Regions from separate parts of the Arthrobacter sp. Z4-13 genome, predicted to be linked through region 2. Evidence: riboswitches for the same ligand, from Rfam matches in the RefSeq annotation. Region 2 holds a riboswitch; the other holds the start of a gene.
The links. A riboswitch is a leader RNA that binds a small molecule or an ion and turns the genes downstream of it on or off. The one in region 2 is predicted to bind thiamine pyrophosphate.
Positions count from the first base shown of each region.

Region 1: it holds a riboswitch for thiamine pyrophosphate, as region 2 does, so the genes downstream of both, M1E07_RS18975 (ECF transporter S component) here and thiD (bifunctional hydroxymethylpyrimidine kinase/phosphomethylpyrimidine kinase) in region 2, are expected to answer to the same signal.

Region 1 covers NZ_CP096459.1:3,705,148-3,709,310, reverse strand. The annotation lists gene M1E07_RS18990 (DUF4383 domain-containing protein) at 53-535, opposite strand; gene M1E07_RS18985 (hypothetical protein) at 662-871, opposite strand; gene M1E07_RS18980 (heme-degrading domain-containing protein) at 949-1,491, opposite strand; TPP riboswitch at 1,563-1,703, shown strand; gene M1E07_RS18975 (ECF transporter S component) at 1,758-2,381, shown strand; gene M1E07_RS18970 (ABC transporter ATP-binding protein) at 2,381-3,934, shown strand; gene M1E07_RS18965 (energy-coupling factor transporter transmembrane component T family protein) at 3,931-4,163, shown strand, end outside.
Region 2 covers NZ_CP096459.1:2,211,292-2,215,454, reverse strand. The annotation lists gene M1E07_RS11990 (Rne/Rng family ribonuclease) at 1-2,123, shown strand, start outside; TPP riboswitch at 2,296-2,393, shown strand; gene thiD (bifunctional hydroxymethylpyrimidine kinase/phosphomethylpyrimidine kinase) at 2,401-3,924, shown strand.

The DNA.
Region 1 (4,163 bases), 1.5 Mb from region 2:
GGCAGCGGTGCTGCCGGTGCTGCGCCGTCGACGGTGGCGGCTTCGGTTAAGGCTAAGCGTTCAGGTCGCGTCCGCGGTTGCGCCGCGGGGTGGCCGGCGGGGTGGTCCGCGGGGACAGCATGATGGCCAGGACGATCATGGCCAGCCCCAGGGCCAGGTGCAGCCAGTTGTCGGCGCCGTTGACGGGGACGAAGTTGGCGGGTGTTTCATCGCCCACCAAGAGCCCGTACAGCCAGAGGACCAGGTAAACGACGCCCCCGTAGGTGAGGAAGCTCCTTGCCTGCTGATGGGTCCGGGCAAGCAGCAGTCCGGCCGCCCCGAACGCCAGGTGCACGATGTTGTGCAGGGCGGACACCTGGAAGACGCCCAATAACAAGGCTTTCGAACCGTGGCCGGCCATGCCCAATGATTCGTAGTTACTGGTGATCCCAGGGATGAATCCAAGGACACCTACCAGCAGGAAGAGGACGCCCGTTGCGAGCGCAGCCTTCTGCAGGCCCGTCCTCGCTCCGGTGGCCCGGGTGCTGACTGTCATGACCTGTCTCCTCAAAAGCCGGGAGACAACATAGTAAGCATGATTACTAACTTAAGCTAAGTGCGGTGGTCATCCTGCTGTTGCTGCCCGCCGCTGCCCGCAGCTTTCGCAGGCCGCTGGTGGCGCTCAACCCTCCGGAGTGGTCCACACGTAAGGGTTTACATGGTGCCCACCGTGGCGGCCGTGCTCGTACCCTTGCTGCCAGGCCTTGCCCACGGCGGACACCAGTTCCGCCAGCAGGGGATAGTAGGGGTGGTCCGGGCCAATATAGATCATTTCCTCCGCGGCCTTGTCCACTGCCGCCTGCACCTGGTTTTCGGCTGCATTACTGGGCATGGCGCCCCTCCTGTTTGGAACTTCGCCGTTTCGAATGTACTCCAGGCATATTGAGGGTCCATCGCGCCGGCCTGTCCTCAGTCCGTGCGCATGGAGCTGAGGATCTCGCGCAGGGCCTGTACCACCAGTTCATGGTCCTGCACCTGGGGAAGCCCCGAAACAGTCACCGTTGCGACCGCGCCCACCCCAGCGACGTACACGGGGAAGGAACCCCCGTGTGCCGCATACCGGGTCTGATCGAACCAGCCCTGGTCTTCGATCCGTCCGCCGCGGAGCCGGGCGCGCAGCCCCACCAGCAGGGAGGGCACCTCATACCTGGCGGCCGTGCGCTGCTTGGCGCGGATCCAGTGCCCGTTGTCCGGGGTGGCGCCGGCCAGGGCAACGTGGAACAGGACCTGCTCACCCTTGGTGATGTCTATCGCGATGGGGAACTGGCCTTCCTTGCCCAGCTCCACGAGCAGCAGCCCCAGGTTCAGTGCGTCGTCCATGGAGAACGCTGGAAGCTGGAGCTCCCGGATTTCACCCTCGATCCGGGCGATAAGTGCTTGCAGGGATCCTTCCGGCTGGATGGCATCGGAATCCGGATCGAACTCAGTCACATGCGGGGAATTGGCAGTCATGGCCCACAATCTACCCCCCTCCGGTGTAAACTGGACCCCGCCTGCAAGGGCAATTATTTACCCACAGAATCATTCAACGACAGGGGAGCGCCGCCGTCGGGCATCACTGGCAAAGCCAGGATCCGCAGGTGGGCGCTGAGAGTGCGGACAGCCGCAGACCCTCGAACCTGATCCGGTTAGTACCGGCGCAAGGGAGTCGAGTTCTCGAAGCACCGCAGCGGCGTGCCGTTGCCGTGCTTTCCCCTCCTGTTCCTCAGGAGGATCGCATGGCAACAACAGCAGTAAAGAAGACCACCAGCAAGTCCTGGCGCGTCGTGGACATCGTGGTGGCGGCCTTGATCGCCATCGCCGGCGGCGTCATCTTCTGGGCATGGTCCCAGGGGGCTAACGCAGTCTCAGCCCCCATGAACGCCGTATACCCGCCTTTGACCGGCCTGATCGCCGGCGGATGGATGATCCCGGCGGTGCTGGGCATGCTCATCATCCGCAAGCCGGGCGCCGCGCTGTTCTGCGAGACCGTCGCCGCCACCGGTGAGCTGCTGATGGGGTCGCAGTACGGCGCCTCCGTGCTGTTCTCCGGGTTTGTCCAGGGCCTGGGCGCCGAGATCATCTTCGCGATCTTTGTGTACCGGAAGTTCAACCTGCCGGTAGCCCTGCTCGCGGGCGCCGCTGCCGGGCTTTTCTGCGGCCTGAATGACTCCTTCGCGCCCTGGGGCTGGAACATCGCCTACTCCGGCGGGGACAAGCTGGCTTACATCATCGTCACCGCGATTTCCGGTGCCGTGATCGCCGGAGCCCTGTCCTGGATCGCCACCCGCGGCTTGGCCAAGACCGGAGTCCTGAGTTCCTTTGCGTCGCGCAAGGCAGCAACGGAGCCCGTCTTTTCCTGATGACTGCTCCTTCCCTCTCCGGCGCTGCGGTGGCGGCGCGGCCGGCTGCAGTCACCGCCAGGGGCTGGGGCTGGCGGCATGCCGGGCGCTCCAAACCTGCTGTCCGTGCCCTTGACCTGGACATCCAGCCGGGGGAGCGAGTGCTCCTGCTGGGCCCGTCCGGCGCAGGCAAGTCCACGCTCCTCCACGCTCTGGCTGGGGTGCTGGGGGACGCACATGACGACGACGAGGCCGGCGATTCCGATGAGTCCGGTTCGCTGCTGATCGACGGCGCCTCCCCCCGGGAGCAGCGCGGCCGGGCCGGGCTGATGCAGCAGGACCCGGAGACCCAGGTTGTCCTCTCGCGCGTAGGTGACGACGTCGCCTTCGGCGCCGAGAACCTTGCCGTGCCCCGCGGTGATATCTGGGCCCGCGTGCACGAGGCGCTGGACGACGTCGGGCTTTCCCACCTGCCGCTGGACCACCCGACGTCGGCCCTCTCCGGCGGGCAGAAACAGCGGCTCGCGCTCGCCGGCATCCTTGCCATGCGGCCCGGGCTGATCCTCCTTGACGAGCCGACGGCCAACCTGGACCCCGCAGGGGTTCTGGAGGTGCGCGACGCCGTTGGCCGTTGCCTCGACAAAACCGGGGCAACGTTGGTGGTGGTGGAGCACCGCGTGGCCGTGTGGAAGGACCTGGTAGACCGCATCGTGGTGCTGCAACCCGGCTCGGCCGCCGATCCGGCTGTGCTGTTGGACGGGGCGCCGGACCAGGTCCTCAGCGAAGCCCGGAACATGCTCACTGCGGCCGGGGTCTGGGTGCCTGGCTATGTTCCGGCTACCCGCCTCCGGGCGGCGGGTCCTGCTTCCGGTACTGAAGACCTGCTGCTGGCCGCGGAGGAACTGGCTGTATCGCGGGAACGCGCCCGCCGCAAGGGCTTTCGCAAAGTGCAGCCGGTGCCCGTACAGCAGGGCATTTCCGCCCAGGTCCGCGCAGGGCAGGCGCTGGCCATCACCGGGCCCAATGGAGCAGGAAAATCCACGTTTGCGCTGACCCTCGCCGGGCTGCTGGAGCCTGTCGCCGGCAAGGTTTCCGCCACCCTGCCGCTCAGCCGCGGCGCGGGAATTGACCCGTATCGGTGGAAGGCAGAGCAGCTGATTGAGCGTGTGGGCACGGTGTTCCAGGAACCCGAGCACCAGTTCGTCACCGGAAATGTGCTGGACGAACTGCGCTTTGGCCCGCGGCACCTTGGGCACGGCGAGGAGCGCGTTGACGAACTGCTGGCGCGGCTCCGGCTCACCGAACTCGTTGACGCGAACCCCTATACGCTGTCGGGCGGCGAGAAACGGCGGCTCTCCGTAGCCACCGTTCTGGCCGCGCATCCGCAGGTCCTGGTCCTGGATGAACCCACCTTCGGGCAGGACGCCAACACCTGGGCGGAGCTGGCATCATTCCTTTCCGAACTCCTGGACGCCGGCACCGCCGTAGTGTCCGTGACGCACGACGCCGAATTCACTGCGGCGCTGGGCGGAGCGGAACTGCGTTTGGCGGCAGCGGCGGCGGTGGCACCGTGAGGCAGGAGCTGAACCTGCACGGCAACAGCGCCCTGCTGACCCGCGCCAACCCGCTGAGCAAGTTCGCCGCCGTCTTCCTGATCACCGCAGTCCTGGCGCTCTCCATCGACTGGGTGTCCGCTTCCGTGGCGCTGGTCTTTGAGTTCCTGCTGTTCCCGTTGGCGGGCCTCACCCTGACGCTGCTGTGGCAGCGGGGGTGGCCGCTGATCCTCGCCGCAGCTGTCGGCGG
Region 2 (4,163 bases):
TCGCAGTCCTTGAAGACAGTGTCCTGGCCGAGCACTTCGTGTCAAAAACCCAGCAGGACTCCCTGATCGGCAACGTGTACCTGGGCAAGGTCCAGAACGTGCTGCCCTCCATGGAAGCCGCCTTCGTGGACATCGGCCGCGGCCGCAACGCCGTCCTCTACGCCGGTGAGGTGAACTGGGAAGCCGTCAACCTCGAGGGCAAGCAGCGCCGTATCGAAAACGCCCTCAAGTCCGGCGACACCGTTCTGGTCCAGGTGACCAAGGACCCCGTGGGACACAAGGGTGCCCGCCTGACCAGCCAGATCTCCCTGCCCGGCCGCTACCTGGTGTTCGTGCCCGGCGGCTCCATGACCGGCATCTCCCGCAAGTTGCCCGACGTCGAACGCAACCGCCTCAAGCGCATCCTCAAGGACCGCCTCCCCGAGCAGGCCGGCGTCATCGTCCGCACCGCCGCCGAGGGCGCTTCCGAGGAAGAGCTGACGCACGACATCAACCGGCTGCGCGCGCAGTGGGAAGGCATCGAAAGCCAGTCGAAGTCCACCAAGATCCTTGCCCCGGAGCTGCTCTACGGCGAACCGGACCTCACCATCAAGGTGGTCCGTGACGTCTTCAACGAGGACTTCTCCAAGCTGATCGTCTCCGGGGAGGAAGCCTGGGACACCATCGAGGCGTACGTTACCTACGTGGCGCCGGACCTGGTGGGCCGGCTCGAGAAGTGGACCAAGGACCAGGACATTTTCGCTGCCTGGCGCATCGACGAGCAGATCCACAAGGCGCTGGAACGGAAGGTCTTCCTGCCGTCCGGCGGTTCGCTGGTGATCGACCGTACCGAAGCCATGACCGTGGTGGACGTCAACACCGGCAAGTTCACCGGCAGCGGCGGCAACCTCGAAGAGACGGTGACCAAAAACAACCTCGAGGCTGCGGAAGAAGTGGTCCGCCAGCTCCGACTCCGCGATATCGGCGGCATCATCGTCATCGACTTCATCGACATGGTCCTCGAATCCAACCGCGACCTCGTTCTGCGGCGCATGGTGGAATGCCTGGGACGCGACCGCACCAAGCACCAGGTTGCCGAAGTGACGTCACTCGGCCTGGTGCAGATGACGCGTAAGCGGATGGGCACCGGGCTCCTGGAAGTATTCGGAGAGCAGTGCGAAACGTGCGCCGGCCGCGGCATGGTCACCCACGACGACCCCGTGGAGCACCGGCGGGCCAACATCGTGGCTGCCGAGCACCACGTCCAGCGGTCCGACAGCCGGCCCGAAGCCCGCAGCGAAAGCCACCGGACCGACGCCCAGCGCATCGACAGCAACCAGCCGGGCGCACGTCCGGACCGGAAGCGCCGGCGGGGCCGCGGCGGCCAGCAGCCTGAGGTTGCCCCGGCAGCTGCCGTGCACGTCCACACAGTTCAGCCCGACCCATCGGACGCTGAGCGGCACGCCAAGGCGGAGGCCACCCGGCTGGCCCTTGCCAACATTGCCGCCGCCGCGCATGCAGCCCACCTGCACGACGACGAAGTGGCGGCAGCCAGGCAGGCGGCCGCAGACCAGCCCGCTGCAGCCCCCGCTGCTGCAGCGGAGGCTGCAAAGCGCGACGACGAAGCGCGTCACGCTGCCGTGCTCACCTTCGGCGGTGAGAAAGTGGTGCTGCCGTTCGTTGAGCATGCTGAAGAGCAGCAGCAGAAGCCGGCCCTGACCCTGGACCGACTCGCCGAGGCGTTCGCCCACCTGGGCCAGCCCGCGGCCGCTGTTGCCCAGCCCGAGCAGGCAGAACCGGAGCAGGAGCCGGCGGGGCCCATGGAACCGGTGCAGCCCGCACAGGCACCTGCTGCGGCAGCTGCTGCAGCACCGGCGAAGGACTACACCGACCACACGCTGGAGCAGTCCCGGCAGCGGCGGCCGCGGCGCAACCGCAGTGCCAGCCGTGCCCAGGGGGCTGCCAACGAAACCACCGTGCAGCATCACGAAAGCGTGGCGGCGGCCAGCACGGGGCATACCCACGAGGCAAAGGCCCCGGTACCGGCCGGCACCGGGGGAGACACCGGAATTGAGAAGGCGGCAACAAAGCCCGCCGAGGCGCCCATCATCCTGGGTGTAGGGGTTCCGGCCTCGGAGCTCTAAGAGTCAGCAGCACGGAATGCCCGGCCAGCCACAGCAGTGGCCGGCCGGGCATTCCGTGTTTAACGCCAGTAAGTGCAGTGCGGCCGGAACCTAAAGCAGGACATCCCAAGGGCAGGGCTCCCGGTCGCAATGTGTCACCTTCGGCCTGTGTCCGGCAAAAAAGCTAGGCTGGGGAACTGACACGGGGTGCCGCGCAGAGAGCCGGCTGAGATACACACCCGTTGAACCTGTCCGGTTAGCACCGGCGAAGGGATGTCTCATGTCTGCGACTACTGTAATGCCCACTGCCATCCCGGCAACCTTCACTGCGGCAGCAACAATGCCTTGCCGGTCGGTACCCCGGGTCCTGTCCATCGCCGGCTCGGATCCTTCCGGCGGGGCCGGTATCCAGGCCGACCTGAAGAGCATCGCCGCGCTCGGGGGCTACGGGATGGCTGCCATCACTGCCCTTACCGCCCAGAACACGCGCGGGGTCCGGTCCGTTCATGTGCCCCCTGCAGCGTTCCTGGCTGAGCAGTTGGATGCGATCAGTGAGGACATCGGCATCGACGCCGTGAAAATCGGAATGCTGGGCAACGCAGACGTGATCGAGGCGGTGGGGGCGTGGCTCCGGAAGGTGCGCCCCGCCGTCGTGGTCCTGGACCCGGTGATGGTTGCCACCAGTGGTGACCGGCTCCTGCACGAGTCCGCGGAAGCGGCGCTGCGCAGGCTCCTGCCGCTGGCCCACCTTGTGACGCCCAACCTGGCGGAGCTCGCCATACTCGTTGGCGGGCAGTTGCAGGACAGCTGGGCCGGCGCATTGGAACAGGGCCGCGCGCTTGCCGCTGCCACCGGCGCAACGGTGCTGGTCAAGGGCGGCCACCTGGACGGCGAGGAGTGCCCGGATGCACTGGTCAACACCAAGGGCCTGCTGTCCAACGAAGTGGTGGTGGTGCCGGGGGAGCGGCTGAAAACGCGGAACAGCCACGGCACCGGCTGTTCACTGTCCTCCGCCATGGCAACCGCCCAAGCGCGGCGGGGGGACTGGGAAGCATCACTTCGGGAAGTCAAACCTTGGCTGGCCGGCGCACTGAGGGCATCCGAAACACTGGAAGTGGGAACGGGAAACGGGCCGGTACACCACTTCCACCACCTGCAGCCGCTGCCGTCCGAAGGCAGCTTCGCGGCACAACTGTGGGGTGAGGCGCAGCAGGACCTGGACGATATCTATGCCTTGGACTTCATCCGCAACCTGGCCTCGGGCAGCCTGCAGGAGCACGAGTTTGCCTACTACCTTGCGCAGGACGCCATCTACCTCAACGGGTATTCGCGGGTGCTGGCCAGGGCGAGTGCGTTGGCGCCCACCGAGGCAGAGCAGCTCTTCTGGGCTGCTTCTGCCGGGCAGTGCCTGGAAGTCGAGTCGGAGCTCCACCGCTCCTGGCTAAGCACGCGGACGGTCCAGCCCCGGCTGGGCCCCGTGACCAAGTCCTACGTGGACCACCTGACAGCGGCATCGGCGTCGGGCAGTTATGCGGTCCTGGCGGCGGCAGTCCTGCCCTGCTTCTGGCTGTACGCCGAGGTTGGTGTCACGCTCCACACCCAGTTCGTTGCCGCCGGTGAACCCTCGGCACATCCCTACGCGGACTGGCTGCGCACCTACGCCGACGAAGACTTCGCAGCTGCCACCCGCACTGCCATTGCCATCGTGGATGAAGCGGGGCGCAAGGCCTCCGCCGCGGACCGGGCCGCCATGGTCACGGCGTTTAAGCAGTCCTGCAGGCTGGAAGTGGACTTCTTCGACGCGCCGCGCCTCCATTCCTGACCACCTGCCGGCGGGCTGGCCGGTACTATGGTGGGGCACGGTGCGGACGCCGGAATTGAGCTGTGGTAGCTATCACAGTCAACCCGCCGGGACCAGCCTCATTTGCGGCCAAAGACAGAGTTAGCGTATTCTAGATCTTCGGTGCTTACGCCAACACTTGGGTTACGACCCCACGGCGTTGAGGCACAGCGAGAAGCCAGGCTTTTATTGGCCGGTTCCGCACGCAAATCTAGTAATAA